One region of the Streptomyces sp. NPDC001750 genome, then DNA from elsewhere that is predicted to be linked to it. Evidence: riboswitches for the same ligand, from Rfam matches in the RefSeq annotation. Region 1 holds a riboswitch; the other holds the start of a gene.
The links. Region 1 has a riboswitch for S-adenosylmethionine ahead of ACFYY6_RS09065 (aminotransferase class V-fold PLP-dependent enzyme). Riboswitches for the same ligand answer to the same signal wherever they lie in the genome.
Positions count from the first base shown of each region.

Region 2: it holds a riboswitch for S-adenosylmethionine, as region 1 does, so the genes downstream of both, thrC (threonine synthase) here and ACFYY6_RS09065 (aminotransferase class V-fold PLP-dependent enzyme) in region 1, are expected to answer to the same signal.

Region 1 is NZ_JBIAUE010000004.1:175,706-183,414, reverse strand. It holds gene ACFYY6_RS09085 (c-type cytochrome) at 1-319, shown strand, start outside; gene ACFYY6_RS09080 (Rieske 2Fe-2S domain-containing protein) at 316-1,368, shown strand; gene ACFYY6_RS09075 (cytochrome bc complex cytochrome b subunit) at 1,365-3,014, shown strand; gene trpD (anthranilate phosphoribosyltransferase) at 3,139-4,203, shown strand; SAM riboswitch class IV at 4,331-4,448, shown strand; gene ACFYY6_RS09065 (aminotransferase class V-fold PLP-dependent enzyme) at 4,621-5,985, shown strand; gene ACFYY6_RS09060 (Lrp/AsnC family transcriptional regulator) at 6,047-6,328, opposite strand; gene ACFYY6_RS09055 (rhomboid family intramembrane serine protease) at 6,325-7,077, opposite strand; gene ACFYY6_RS09050 (hypothetical protein) at 7,276-7,518, shown strand; gene ACFYY6_RS09045 (NYN domain-containing protein) at 7,559-7,709, shown strand, end outside.
Region 2 is NZ_JBIAUE010000019.1:18,606-26,314, reverse strand. It holds gene otsB (trehalose-phosphatase) at 1-434, shown strand, start outside; gene ACFYY6_RS26030 (hypothetical protein) at 585-1,631, shown strand; gene ACFYY6_RS26025 (trehalose-6-phosphate synthase) at 1,806-3,197, opposite strand; gene ACFYY6_RS26020 (glucosyl-3-phosphoglycerate synthase) at 3,384-4,379, opposite strand; SAM riboswitch class I at 4,533-4,660, shown strand; gene thrC (threonine synthase) at 4,679-6,013, shown strand; gene ACFYY6_RS26010 (MoaD/ThiS family protein) at 6,047-6,325, shown strand; gene ACFYY6_RS26005 (cold-shock protein) at 6,815-7,021, shown strand; gene groL (chaperonin GroEL) at 7,452-7,709, shown strand, end outside.

The DNA.
Region 1 (7,709 bases):
GGGCGGTGCGCTGACGAACGGCAAGTACGCACCCAGCCTCGAGGGCGTGTCGACGAAGCACCTGTACGAGGCCATGCAGACCGGCCCGCAGAACATGCCGTCCTTCCCGGACACGACGATGCCCGAGCAGCAGAAGCGGGACATCATCGCCTACGTCAAGGCCGTGAACAGCGATGACACCCCGAGCCCCGGTGGTCTCGCGCTGGGTGGCCTGGGTCCGGTCAGCGAAGGTCTGTTCGCCTGGATCTTCGGTCTCGGCGCCCTGATCGCACTCGCCGTTTGGGTCGCGGCCCACACCGCTAAGGCCAAGAAGTCATGAGTAGCCAAGAGATTCCAGACGAGAACCTGCCCACCGTGCAGGACACCGCGCGCGCCGCGGTAGAGGTCGCGGACAACCCGTTCGCCGACCCGGGGCTGCCGGCCCACGAGCCGCGCATCCAGGACATCGACGAGCGGGCCGCGAAGCGCTCCGAGCGCACCGTCGCCCTGTTCTTCACGCTGTCGATGCTGGCGACGATCGGCTTCATCGCGTCGTACGTCGTCTTCCCGGTCGACAAGATCGTGTACATCTGGCCCTTCGGCCATGTGAGCGTGCTCAACTTCTCCCTGGGTCTGACCCTGGGCGTGGCCCTCTTCACGATCGGTGCCGGGGCCGTCCACTGGGCGCGCACCCTGATGTCCGACGCGGAGGTCGCCGACGAGCGTCACCCGATCGAGGCCGCTCCCGAGGTCAAGGCGAAGGTCCTGGCGGACTTCGCCCAGGGCGCCAAGGAGTCCGCGCTCGGTCGGCGCAAGCTGATCCGCAACACCATGTTCGGCGCGCTGGCCCTGGTGCCGCTCTCCGGTGTGGTGCTGCTGCGCGACCTCGGCCCGCTGCCGGAGAAGAAGCTCCGCAAGTCGCTGTGGGCCCAGGGCAAGCAGCTCATCAACATGAACACCATGCAGCCGCTGCGTCCCGAGGACGTCGTGGTCGGTTCGCTGACCTTCGCCATGCCCGAGGGCCTGTCGGAGGAGGCGGAGGACTTCAACAACCAGATCGCCAAGGCGGCGCTGATGATCGTCCGGATCCGTCCGGAGGACATCAAGGACGCGCGCGAGCGCAAGTGGGCGCACGAGGGGATCGTGGCCTTCTCCAAGATCTGCACCCACGTCGGCTGCCCGATCAGCCTTTACGAGCAGCAGACGCACCACGTGCTCTGCCCCTGCCACCAGTCCACCTTCGACCTCTCCGACGGCGCCCGCGTCATCTTCGGCCCGGCCGGTCACGCCCTTCCGCAGCTGCGCATCGGCGTGAACAGCGAGGGCAACCTCGAAGCGCTCGGTGACTTCGAAGAGCCCGTCGGTCCTGCATTCTGGGAGCGCGGATGAGTACTGCGACCACGCAAGCCCCCGGCTCCTCGGCGCCGGGCAATCGCAAGGCGCCCGCCGGTGAGCGGGTTGCCGACTGGGCGGACGGCCGACTGGGGATCTACACCCTGGCCAAGGCCAACATGCGCAAGATCTTCCCGGACCACTGGTCCTTCATGCTCGGGGAAGTCGCGCTCTACAGCTTCATCATCATCATCCTCACGGGTGTGTATCTGACGCTGTTCTTCCACCCGAGCATGAACGAGGTCGTGTACCACGGCTCGTACGAGCCGATGCAGGGCATCAGGATGTCCGAGGCCTACGCCTCGACGCTGGACATCAGCTTCGACGTCCGCGGTGGTCTGCTGGTCCGCCAGATCCACCACTGGGCCGCGCTGATCTTCCTGGCCGGCATGTTCGTGCACATGATGCGCGTCTTCTTCACGGGCGCCTTCCGCAAGCCGCGCGAGATCAACTGGCTGTTCGGCTTCCTGCTGTTCGTGCTCGGCATGTTCACCGGTTTCACCGGCTACTCGCTCCCGGACGACCTGCTGTCCGGTACGGGTATCCGCTTCACCCAGGGCGCGATCCTGTCCGTGCCGATCGTCGGCACGTACATCTCGATGTTCCTGTTCGGCGGGGAGTTCCCCGGTCACGACTTCGTCGCCCGGTTCTACTCGATCCACATCCTGCTGCTGCCGGGCATCATGCTCGGTCTCGTGGTGGCGCACCTGATCCTCGTCGTCTACCACAAGCACGCGCAGTACCCCGGCCCCGGCCGCACCCAGAAGAACGTCGTCGGCATGCCCCTCATGCCGGTGTACATGGCGAAGGCTGGCGGCTTCTTCTTCCTGGTCTTCGGCATCATCGCCATCATCTCGGCCATCGCCACGATCAACCCGGTCTGGTCCATCGGCCCGTACCGGCCGGACCAGGTGTCCACCGGCGCCCAGCCCGACTGGTACATGGGCTTCGCCGAGGGTCTGATCCGAGTGATGCCGGGCTGGGAGATCAACCTGTGGGGTCACACGCTCGTCCTGGGTGTGTTCATCCCGCTGGCGCTCTTCGGACTGGTCCTCGCGATCATCGCGGTCTACCCGTTCCTCGAGTCCTGGGTCACCGGTGACAAGCGCGAGCACCACCTGCTGGACCGCCCGCGCAACGCCCCGACCCGGACGGCCTTCGGCGTCGCCTGGATCACCGTCTACGTCATCGTCTTCATCGGCGGTGGCAACGACCTGTGGGCTACGCACTTCCACCTGTCGATCAACGCCATCACCTGGTTCATCCGGATCTTCATCTTCGCGGGCCCGGTCATCGCGTTCATCATCACCCGGCGGATCTGCCTCGGCCTCCAGCGCCGCGACAAGGAGAAGGTGCTGCACGGGCGCGAGTCCGGCATCATCAAGCGCCTGCCGCACGGTGAGTTCGTCGAGATCCACGAGCCGCTCGCTCCCGGGCAGCTGCACACGCTCACCCAGCACGAGCAGTACGAGCCGCTCGAGATCGGCCCGACGGTCGACGAGAACGGTGTCGAGCGCAAGGTCTCCGCGATGCAGAAGCTGCGCGCCCGGCTCAGCAAGGGCTTCTACGGCGAGAACAACCAGATCGCCAAGCCCACCGTCGAGGAGTACAAGGAGATCACCAGCGGCCACGGTCACCACTGATCGCCTGAACTGATCGCCACAGCAGGAGCCCCGTCCATCCGATGGACGGGGCTCTTCGCTGTCCCCCGCCCTCGATAGGGTGGGAGCCGAACCCTTTATCGGCTGTGGACCCCAGGAGCGGACCATGAACGTTGTGACCCCGGGCGGCGGCGACAGCGTGGCGGACCGTTCCTGGCCCGGCGTGCTGAACCCGCTGCTGCGCGGCGAGGACCTGAGCGCGGACGACACCGCGTGGGCGATGGACCGCATCATGAGCGGCGAGGCCACCGACGTGCAGATCGCCGGTTTCGCGGTGGCCCTGCGTGCCAAGGGCGAGACGGTCGACGAGGTGTCCGGACTGGTGCGCGCGATGTACGAGCACGCCAACACCATCGACGTCCCCGGCCGCACGGTCGACATCGTCGGCACCGGCGGCGACCTCGCGAAGACGGTCAACATCTCCACGATGTCGGCGATCGTCATCGCGGGCACCGGCGCCAAGGTCGTCAAGCACGGCAACCGCGCCTCCTCGTCGGCGAGCGGCTCCTCCGACGTGCTGGAGAAGCTCGGAGTCAACCTGGACCTCGGCGCGCGGCGCGTGGTCGAGGTCGCCGAGGAGGCGGGCATCACCTTCTGCTTCGCCGTGAAGTTCCACCCGGCGCTGCGGTACGCGGCCCGCGCCCGCAAGGAGCTGGGAGCCCAGACCACGTTCAACGTCCTCGGCCCGCTCACCAACCCGGCCCGGGTGCGCGCCCAGGCCGTCGGCGTCGCCGATCTGCGGATGGCGCCCATCGTCGCCGGCGTCCTCGCCGAACGGGGCAACTCGGCGCTCGTCTTCCGCGGCGACGACGGGCTCGACGAACTGACGACGACCGCGACCTCACGGGTCTGGGTGGTCCGCGACGGAGCGGTGCGCGAGGAGGCGTTCGACCCGCGCGACATCGGTCTGGAACTGGTCCCGGCCCAGGCACTGCGCGGCGGCGACCCCTCGTACAACGCGGATGTGGCCCGCCGGGTGCTGGCCGGTGAGCACGGGCCCGTACGGGAGGCCGTGCTTCTCAACTCGGCCGCGGCGCTGGTGGCCCTGGACCCGACGGACGGCACGCTGAACGAGCAGCTCGCCGCCGGGATCGAGAAGGCCGCCGAGTCCATCGACTCCGGGGCGGCACGGCGCGCGCTGGAGCGCTGGGTGGCGGCCAGCAACACCTGAGCACCCGTCGGGTGAGCAGCGATCGGACATCCGACAGCCTCCGAACCGACGGAATGTGACGCAGGGCGCGGTCCGGATCCTGGACCGCGCCCTTGCGCGTTCGCATCCGTATGGCAGGATGCAGGCAGGTCATGAGTGACAGCGACTACGGCCCCGGCCCGCTGTCCGGCAACCCTCCGTCCGTGGCGGGGTGCCCCGGGTGAAGACCAGGCCGCAGGCAGCGAGGTCTGCGGCAAGCGCGGGCCCCTCGGCATCAGTGAATGCCAACCCCCGGGGTCCTGGTCCCTAGGGAGTCTCTTGTGAGCATGCGAATGCGCTAGGGCGTTCTCGCCCTTTCCGCGCCCTCTTTCTCTTTCCGCTGCGCTGCCGCGTATCCGCCGGCGCATGCGTTTCGCCTGCCTTCTACGGGAGTTCGCCATGTCTGTCCTCACCGCTGCCGCCGACCAGTCGCTTTGTGCCCCTCTGTCGGTTCTGGGAAAGGATGTAACGGTTCCGCTGGTCACGGGTGGTGAAGTCACCTATGCCGCACTCGACTACGCCGCCAGCGCCCCGGCCCTCCAGCGCGTCTGGGACGACGTCGCCGCGTACGCCCCGTACTACGGCAGCGTCCACCGCGGCGCCGGGTACCTCTCGCAGCTCTCCACGGACCTCTTCGAGAGCAGCCGCGAGACCGTCGCGGAGTTCCTCGGCTGCCGCCCCGACGACCAGGTCGTCTTCACCCGCTCGACCACCGATTCGCTCAACCTGCTGGCCGCGGTGGTCCCCGCCGACTGCCAGGTGTTCGTGTACGAGACCGAGCACCACGCTTCGCTGCTGCCGTGGCGCGACGCCCGGGTGACGTACCTGAACGCCCCGCGCACCCCGGCCCAGGCCGTCGAGACGCTGGAGCGGGCGCTCGCCGACCGCGACCCCTACGGCCCCGCGCTGGTCTGCGTCACCGGCGCCTCCAACGTCACCGGCGAACTGTGGCCGGTCAGGGAGCTGGCGGCCGCCGCGCACGCGCACGGTGCCCGGATCGTGCTGGACGCCGCGCAGCTCGCCCCGCACCACCCCATCGACATCACCGAACTGGACGTCGACTGGGTCGCCTTCTCCGGGCACAAGCTGTACGCGCCGTTCGGCTCGGGCGTGCTCGCGGGCCGGGCCGACTGGCTCCGGGACGCCGAGCCGTACCTCGCCGGCGGCGGCGCCTCGCGCAAGGTCGCCCGCCGGGCCGACGGCGGTGTGGACGTCGAGTGGCACACCACCTCGGCCCGTCACGAGGCCGGTTCCCCCAACGTCATCGGCGTGTACTCCATCGCCTCCGCCTGCAAGGCGCTCACCGAGGCGGGCTTCGACGACCTGGTCGCCCGGGAGCAGCGGCTCGTCGCCGCCGTCCGCGCCGGGCTCGCCGAGGTCCCCGAGGTCACGGTGCTCTCGCTGTTCGGCGACGACGCCCCGCGGGTCGGTGTCATCTCGTTCGTGGTGGAGGGCTGGAACAGCTCGCACTTCGCCGCGGCGCTTTCCGCCGAGTACGGCATCGGGGTGCGCGACGGACTGTTCTGCGCCCACCCGCTGGTCCGTACGCTGCTGGGCGGCGACCCGCAGGAGGTCGGCGAGTGCGGCGCTCCGGAGGCCGCGCCGGGCGAAAGGTCGCTCAACGCGATCCGGGTGAGCTTCGGCGCCGGTACGCCCGACGAGCACATCGAGCGCTTCGTGCGGGCGGTCAGGGAGCTGGTCGGTCAGGGCGCCCGGTGGACCTACCGCACCGAAGGCGGTCGCTGCGTGCCGGACCGGGGCTGAGAGGTGCGTGACCCCGGTGGGGGAGGCGGCGCCGCCTCCACCGGGGTGCGGGAGGCGGACGCTACGCGTCGAGGCCGATGTTGAAGGCGGCCTCCAGGTCGTGCTGCGAGTACGTGCGGAAGGCCACGTGCGTGTCGGTGGCCTCGACGCCGGGGATCTTGCTGATCCGGCCGGGGATGACGTCCGCCAGGTCGTCGTGCCGGGCCACCCGGACCATGGCGATCAGGTCGTAGGTGCCGGTGACGGAGAAGACCTCGCTGACGTTGTCCAGCGCGGCGATGGCCTCGGCGATCTCGGGAATCCGGTCCACGCTGGTCTTGATGAGCACGATCGCGCTGATCACGGCTGGTTCTCTCCCTCGGTGGCCGCTGCTGGGGCCTTCACTCTATCCGCACGCCGGTAGCGCCCCCATGCGTAGAGGAAGCCGAGCGCGAAGCCGACCACATGGGCCAGATAGGCCACGCCGGGCCCGCCGTCGCCGGAGTTCCGGACCGCCAGCCACTGCAGGACGAACCAGAAGATCAGGACGATCCAGGCGGGGAAGCGCAGCGGCAGGAAGAAGAGGAACGGGAACAGGCTGGTGACCCGGGCCCTGGGGAACAGGTACAGGAAGGCCCCCAGTACCGCCGAGATGGCCCCCGAGGCGCCGACCAGTGTCTGGTCGGACGTGGCGTGCACGGCGGCGTAGGCGGCCAGCGCGAGATAGCCGCACACCACGTAGAAGAGGGCGAACTCGGCGCGGCCCATGCGCTCCTCCGTCATCGCCCCGAACACGTACAGGAACAGCATGTTCCCGAGCAGATGCAGCCAGCTGCCGTGCACGAAGAGGGCGGTGAGCGGGGTGAGCAGGACGCGCCCGGAGCCGTTCCACAGCTCGTTCGGGATCACCCCCCAGCGTTCGAAGTAGCCGGCCTGTGCGGCGAGCACGGCCTCGGCGGTGCCCTGGGGCGGGCGGAGGCCGGAGAGCGGGCCGAGCACGAAGATCAGGCAGCACGCCGCGATCAGGGTGTGGGTGACCAGCGGGCCGCCGGAGGTGACCGTCCGTAGGAGTCCGCTGGTCAGCCTGCCGGCCGCAACTCGCAGATCGATCATGAACAGAGCATGACGCAAGTGGAGGGAACGGGACAGACCGCCTCGCCGTGTCGGGCGGACGCGGCGAGGCCGTAGGGTTAAGAGGGGCCGGTGGTGAGCAGAGCGGCCCCTTGCACGGCAGGACAATCCGCAGTTCGACGGCGCACCGCGAGATCCTTGAAACAGACGGCATCAGGATCGACGAAAGAGGACGCAACGATGACGACGGTTCCGCAGCCGACCGACGGGACCCGCTGGCGCTGCACGCTCTGCGGAAATCTCACGCGCTTCGACGTGACGCGTTCCTCCAAGGTCGTCGAGTACGTCCATCTCGACCTGGCCGGGGAGGCAACCGTCGAGGAACGCGAGGTGGTCAGTGAGACCATCGAGTCGGTGCGTTGCCGTTGGTGCAACGCGGTGGACCAGATCGAACTGGTCGCCAGGCCGGGTGCCGACTCCTGACGGAGCCGCGCACAGACAATCGATTTTGAGGTGACGGATGGTGGAGCGGCCCGCAAGCGGCGCCGAACCGGCCGAGGCGGCCGACGGCGCTGTCGAGGCGCTCGACCGCCCGCTGCCCGAAGGCGTGCGACGGCGGGTCGTCGCGCTGGTCTCGGACGCGTTCGGCGGTCTGACGGTCGGCGAACTCCCGG
Region 2 (7,709 bases), on a different contig from region 1:
AGGAGAAGGGCCGGGCGCTCGCCGTCCACACCCGCCGCGCCGCCGATCCCCAAGGCGCCTTCGAGGCCCTGCGCGAACCCCTTGGCGAACTCGCCACCCGCCACGGGCTGATCGTCGAACCCGGCCGCCTGGTGCTGGAGCTGCGCCCACCCGGCATGGACAAGGGTGTCGCGCTCGCGCGGTACCTCCGCGAGACGGGCGCCGAGTCCGTCCTGTACGCGGGCGACGACCTCGGCGACCTCGCCGCGTACGCCGCTGTCGAGAAGCTCCGCACCGAAAGCACCGAAAGTGCCGAGGGCGCCGACAGCATCCCGGGCCTGCTGGTCTGCAGCGGCAGCGCCGAGGTCACCGAGCTGGCCGAACGGGCCGATCTGCTGCTGGACGGCCCGGCCGCCGTCGTACGCTACCTGGCGGCCCTGGCCGCACGCCTCTGAGCCGTCAGCGGTTCGGTGCGGCGGAAGCCATGGTTGCCGCCCCTCCGTCCCGGCCAGGAGGGGGATGACGGGTGTCCGGGCAGACCGCCGACCCACGGGCCGACTCAGAGGCGACCCAGAGGCAGAGGCGGCAGCGGGGAGGGTGACGCAGTGGCGGTTTCATGGGCGGCGCGGAGGCTGCTCGACAGGTACGCCGTTGATCCGACGACGGTGACCTGGCAGTGGGAGTCGATGGCCGTGGACGTAGTGCTGCGGTACGGGTCCCGCTCCGACGCGGAGGCGCTGCTTCCGGTGTTCCTGGACGATCCCGGAGCACGTGAGCAACTGATTCCGGTCTTCGCCCGGCACGGAGACGCCGGCGTGGCCGAAAGGCTGCTGGAGGCGAGTGTCCGGGCGGGCAGGTTGCGCGACGGCGTACCGGCCGGCGTGCTGCACGCTGTCGGCTGCCTGGGGTGCGAGTCGGCCGAGCGGATGCTGTGGGAGCACGTCGAGGGCGGCTACGACGAGTCGGTGTCCGCCTGTCTGGGGTTGGCGCACCTGCCGTGCCGGGATCTGCGCGCCGAGATAGCGGAGGCTCTGGAACGGCACGTCGGTTCTCACCTGTTCCCCGAGTTCCTGCCGGTCCTCGCGACGAAGACGGGTGATCCGACATGGCTGAAGAGGCTCGTCGAATGGGGCGAGGGGGCCGCGTCCACGGATTGCAACGGTGGGCTGATCCTGGGCATCGCCCTGCACGGTGACGCCGGGCGCGCAGCGTTCACCCGGCTGCTGTGGAACCCGCGCTGGGAGGCCTACGGAGGCGGCACGGGATCGGACCGCTGGGCGTACGTGGGTGCGCGCGCGCTGAGCCTGGGAACAGCGGAGCTGTACAAGGATCTGGTCGCGCGACTGACGTCCGGTACGGGTGCCGACGATCCGTGGCACTGTATCCGGACCTTTGCCTCGCTTCTGAGGCACCGGGTGGAGCGCAGATGGCTCGGTCTGCGCATGGTGGCCGATCGGGACGAGAGCAGCGAAGCGCTGTGCAGCCTGCTGTTCGACTGGTCGACGCCTCACGAGGACGACTCGTTGATCGGCCTCGCCGGTCGTGTGCTCGACCGCGACGACCCGCTCATCACCACGCTGTACCACTTGGAGGAGTTGTTGCGGAGTGAGGTGGGACACGAGCTGGAACTGCGCACGATCGCGTCTCGTTGACGGGAGCGTCAACGCCGGATCCGCAGGTTTCGCCCACACCGGATCCGTGGGTTCCGGCCGCCCCGGGCCGTCCCTGCCGGCCCGATCGGCCCGGCCGTCCGCGGCCGTTCCGTCGACCGTGCCAGGCCCCGGCCGGTCGCCCGGGGCCGCCCGCTTCGCTCCCCGCCGGGAGCGTCAGTCGCGCAGTGCGGCCAGCTGGTCCAGGAACCACTGCTGCGGCGGCAGTGCGACCGCCGCCGCGGCCAGCCGCCGCGTGCGCTCGGCGCGTTCGCCGTCCGCCATCGTCAGCGCCTCGTGGAGGGCGCGCGCCGTGGCGGACACGTCGTACGGGTTCACCACGACCGCGTCGTCGCCCAGTTCCTCGTACGCCCCCGCCTCCCGCGACAGCACCAGCGCGCAGCCGTGGTCGGAGACGACCGGGACCTCCTTGGCGACCAGGTTCATCCCGTCGCGGATCGGGTTGACGAGGGCCACGTCGGCCAGCCGGTACGCGGCGAGCGAGCGCGCGAAGTCGTCCTTGACGTGCAGTACGACCGGCGTCCAGCCCGGCGTTCCGTACGCCTCGTTGATCGCGTCGGCGACCTGCCGGACCTCTGCGGTGTAGTCGCGGTAGACGGCCAGGTCCTGCCGCGACGGGTAGGCGAAGGCGACATGGACGACGCGCTCGCGCCATTCGGGCCGTTCGTCGAGGAGCGTGCGGTAGGCGAGCAGGCCGCGCACGATGTTCTTGGACAGCTCCGTCCGGTCCACCCGCACGATCGTCCTCCGTCCGGGGCCGATCTGCTCGCGCAGCGCGGCCATCCGCTCGTCCACGTCAGCCTCGTGCGCGCGCCGGCGCAGGAAGTCGGCGTCCGCGCCGAGTCCGTGCACCCCGATCCCGGTCCGTCCCGTGCCGCCCAGGAACTCCGTGCAGCAGGCGGTGAACGCGTCGGCCCAGCGCCGGGTGAGGAAGCACGCACGGTCGGCGCCCAGGATGCCGCGCAGGAGTTGTTCCGCGATGTCGTCGGGGAGCAGCCGGAAGTAGTCGACGGGCGCCCACGGGGTGTGCGAGAAGTGGCCGATCCGCAGGTCGGGGCGGAGTTCGCGGAGCATGCCGGGCACCAGCGCCAGGTGGTAGTCCTGCACCAGGACCGCCGCGCCCCGGCCCGCCTCCTCGGCGAGAGCCTCGGCGAAGGCCCGGTTGTACGTCTCGAACGACGCCCACTGCCGCCGGAACTCCGGGTCGAAGACCGGCTCCAGCGGGGTCTGGTACAGCATGTGGTGGAGGAACCAGAGCACCGAGTTCGCGATGCCGTTGTACGCGTCCGTGTGGACGGCCGGGTCGATGTCGAGCATCCGCACGTCCGGCTCGCCGACCCCGCGCCGGACCGCCGCGCGGTCCCCGTCGCCGAGCGCGGCGCACACCCAGAGCTTGTCCTCGACGGCGCTCAGCCCGGAAACGAGCCCGCCCCCGCCACGCTTCGCGTCGAGCGTTCCGTCCGTCCTCAGGGTGTACGACACCGGGCCGCGGTTCGACGCGACGAGAACACCGGCTTCGGCGGACTGGGCTTCGTGCTCGGGGACCATGTTGCGGAATCTAGCCCGATCAGGAACCACTCAAACGTGCGAAGCCGGACGACGTTCGGCGGCACCCGGGTGGCGTGCGCACGGCTCTCGTGGTTCCCGACGGTTTCCCGTGCCCCCACGGGCGCCCCGTGAACGGTCCCATGGTTTCCGCGGTTCCGCGGTGGTGTCGTACGGTGCGCGCTCGCGTCACGCCGCACGGCGCGAGACGTACTCCTCGATCTCGCGCATCGGGGGCCGCTCCTCGGTGTCCACCGCATGGGTGCGCGGGACGAAGCCGTGCTCGCCGCGCTCGAACTGGGTCAGCGCCGGGCGCACCAAGTGACCCCTGGACAAGCGCAGTTGGGCGGTCCGGTAGATCGTCGCCGCCATCCGGCCGAGCGCCTGGCCGTCCTGGTGGCGGTGTCTGCGCACACCCACGTCGACCTGGGCCAGCGCGTCCAGGCCCACCGTGTGCAGTGCATCGACGAGGAGGCCCAGCTCCACCCCGTACCCGACGGGGAAGGGCAGCTGTTCGAGCAGGGAGCGGCGCGCCGCGTACTCGCCGCCCAGCGGCTGGACGAAGCCGGCCAGCCGCGGCCAGTGCAGATTGAGCAGCGGCCGGGCCACCAGCTCCGTGACCCGTCCCCCCTGGGCCGCGGCCCCTCCGGGGGCGGGTTCGGCGGGGCCGGCCGGGCCGACGGGTCCGTTGCCGAATGGCCGGTCGTACATCGCCTTGACGAGGCAGACCTCCGGGTCGGTCAGCAGCGGGCCGACGATGCCGGAGACGAAGTCCGCCGAGAAGTCCCTCAGATCGGCGTCGACGAAGCAGACGATGTCACCGTGCGTCACCAGGAGCGAGCGCCACAGCACCTCGCCCTTGCCGGGCACGGCGGGTATCCGGGGGAGTATGTCGTCCCGGTGCACCACCCGGGCACCGGCTTCCCGGGCCACCTTCGCGGTGGCGTCCGTGGAACCGGAGTCGATCACCACGAGTTCGTCGACCAGCCGGATCTTCTCCATCAGCTCGCGCCGGATCGTCGTGACGATCCCGCCGACCGTCGCCTCCTCGTTCAGCGCCGGCAGGACGACACTCACGCTCCCGCGCCGCGGGTCCTTCGCCTTGGCGGCCAGGAGGCGGTCCAGCGGACGGTCGGCGGCCGACCAGGAACGCCTGGTCAGCCAGCGTTCGACCTCTTCCAGCACGGTCGATACTCCCTGTATGTGATCCATCTCGCGGTTCGGACGACTATCTCGACGGTCCGGTGCTTCGGTTACAGTCTTGAACAACGCGGACGACCGTCGCATGCCGGGGTCGGTCCGCCGACAAATGCCTGGAGCATCGCTCCAGTGCCACAGCGCTCATCCAGAGGGACTGAGGGAACGGCCCGTTGACGTCCCGGCAACCCTCCTGCCGACCGCGAGGTCACGGTGGGGAAGGTGCCAATTCCGGCTTGCGACGAAACGCGTCGCAAGGAAGATGAGGAGAAAGGGCCTCCCCCATCATGGCCGTGCAGACCGCTGCGACCGCTCCAGCGAACACCTCTTCCGCCGACGATTCCTCCGCCGGCACCGTGCCCGCCGACCTCGATCTCGGACCCGCCGCGGCGCTCTCCTGCCGCGAATGCGGCGAGCGTTTCGCACTCGGTCCGATCTTCGCCTGCGCGTCCTGTTTCGGGCCGCTCGAAGTGGCGTACGACCTGCCGAGTGGCTCCCCGGAGGAGCTGAGGAAGCGCATCGAGGCCGGACCGAACAGCATCTGGCGGTACGCGCCGCTGCTGCCGGTCCCCGCCGACGTCGCGGAGAAGCCCAACCTCAACCCCGGCTTCACCAAGCTGGTCAAGGCCGACAACCTCGCCCGCGAGCTGGGCGTCACCGGTGGCCTGTACGTCAAGGACGACTCCGGCAACCCGACGCACTCCTTCAAGGACCGCGTCGTCGCGATCGCCGTCGAGGCCGCCCGAGCCTTCGGTTTCACCACTCTCTCCTGCTCCTCCACCGGCAACCTCGCCGGTGCGGTGGGGGCCGCCGCCGCCCGCGCCGGCTTCCGCTCCTGCGTGTTCATCCCGCACGACCTGGAGCAGGGCAAGGTCGTCATGGCCGCGGTGTACGGCGGCGAGCTGGTCGGCATCGAGGGCAACTACGACGACGTCAACCGCTTCTGCTCGGAGCTCATCGGCGACCCGCTCGGGGAGGGCTGGGGCTTCGTCAACGTCAATCTGCGGCCGTACTACGGCGAGGGCTCCAAGACCCTGGCGTACGAGATCTGCGAGCAGCTCGGCTGGCGCCTGCCCGACCAGATCGTCATCCCGATCGCGTCCGGCTCGCAGCTCACGAAGATCGACAAGGGGCTCCAGGAGCTGATCGGGCTGGGGCTGGTCGAGGACAAGCCGTACAAGATCTTCGGCGCCCAGGCCGAGGGGTGCTCCCCGGTCTCCACCGCGTTCAAGGCCGGTCTCGACGTCGTACGGCCCCAGAAGCCGGACACCATCGCCAAGTCCCTAGCGATCGGCAACCCGGCCGACGGCCCGTACGTCCTGGACATCGCCCGGCGCACCGGCGGCGCGGTCGAGGACGTGGACGACGAGCGGATCGTCGACGCGATCAAGCTGCTGGCCCGCACCGAGGGCATCTTCGCGGAGACGGCGGGCGGGGTGACGGTCGGTGTGACGAAGAAGCTGATCGAGAACGGGGTGCTCGACCCGTCGCTGACCACCGTCGTCCTCAACACCGGTGACGGCCTCAAGACCCTGGACGCGGTGGCCGCCACCTCGCAGGCGACCGCGACGATCCGCCCGAGCCTGGACGCGTTCCGCGCCGCCGGCCTCGCCACCGCCTGATCCCCACCGCGACCGAAGAAAGGCACACCCATCATGAGCGTCAAGGTCCGCATCCCCACCATCCTCCGCACCTACACGGGCGGCCGGTCCGAGGTCCCGGCCGAGGGCGAGAACCTCTCCCAGGTCATCGAGTCCCTGGAGCGCAACCACCCCGGCATCGCCGCCCGCGTCCTGGACGACCAGGGCAAGCTGCGCCGCTTCGTGAACGTGTATGTGAACGACGACGACGTGCGCTTCGAGGACGGCCTGGAGACGGCGACCCCGGACGGCGCCGGCATCTCGATCATCCCCGCCGTGGCGGGCGGCTGCTGACGGTCCGAAGGCTCCCCGCACCGCGGCCGGTCACCGGTCGGTCGCCGTCGTCGGTCATTGGCCGGTCTCCGACCGGGACGACTTCACGAGTTATCCGAATTGCCCTCTCCGAGAGAAAACGGAGGGGGCAATTCTGCATGGTTGAGCGGGGTAGAGTGGGGGAAGTCCCCCCAGCTTCGCGTGCCGCCCGCCAATGAGAATGCGCCCGGTCACGATAAGAAGTGGCCAAAGTGTGTGATCTTCCTGCGTCATAAGTCACCTTTGCCCGGCCCGACTTGCCCCGGGATCTTGTGAATTCTTCAGATCCGGGCGATCGATGCTGCCCGGAATTCTCGTCCGATTGACCTGTTGCAGAGGGCAGTTGGGCAGATACATTCAGCCGCGGTCGACGCGTTCCGGCGCACACACCCTCTCCTGTCGGAGGGTGAGTTCTGACCCGGGTCCGCGAAGTGCGGTCCTGCGCAAGGGCCAGTAATAGGGGAGTTAGGCATGGCTCAGGGCACCGTCAAGTGGTTCAACGCGGAGAAGGGGTACGGCTTCATCGCGGTCGACGGTGGTGCGGATGTTTTCGTCCACTACAGCGCGATCCAGATGGACGGCTACCGCACCCTCGAAGAGGGTCAGCGAGTTGAGTTCGAGATCTCGCAGGGCCAGAAGGGGCCGCAGGCGGACATGGTCAAGCTCGCCGTCGGCTGAGTTCGGCGCGGTCGGCCACCAACGACACCACTCACGTACGCAGGGCCCGTACCCGGGGAGCACCCAGGGGCGGGCCCCGCGTGCGTTCCCGGAACCTTCCGGGGGTCCGGCCGCCCAGGAACGTTCCTGGCTGTTCGGCGCGGCGGGAGACCGGCCGGGACCACGCGCCCGTACGGGTTCCGGGGTGTCCGCCCTCCGCCTGGATCCGGCGTTCGGGGTTGTCCACATCCCGAGGGGGACGCTTGCACTCCCGGGGGTCGAGTGCTAATCATTGGCGTTAGCACTCTCCGGGTGAGAGTGACAGAACTTGGGCCGGGCCGGTGAGGTCCGCAGCGCCGGTGGGGCAAGGAACCACCGGTACGCAGGCCGTCCGTCGCGGGCGCCACTCGGTCCGGAGAAAATCCACCCCTGTCCGGGAGGACCACTTCACATGGCCAAGATCATCGCGTTCGACGAGGAGGCCCGGCGCGGTCTCGAGCGCGGCATGAACCAGCTCGCTGACGCCGTCAAGGTCACCCTTGGCCCCAAGGGTCGCAACGTCGTCCTTGAGAAGAAGTGGGGCGCCCCCACGATCACCAACGATGGTGTGTCCATCGCCAAGGAGATCGAGCTGGAGGACCCGTACGAGAAGATCGGTGCGGAGCTGGTCAAGGAGGTCGCCAAGAAGACGGACGACGTCGCCGGCGAC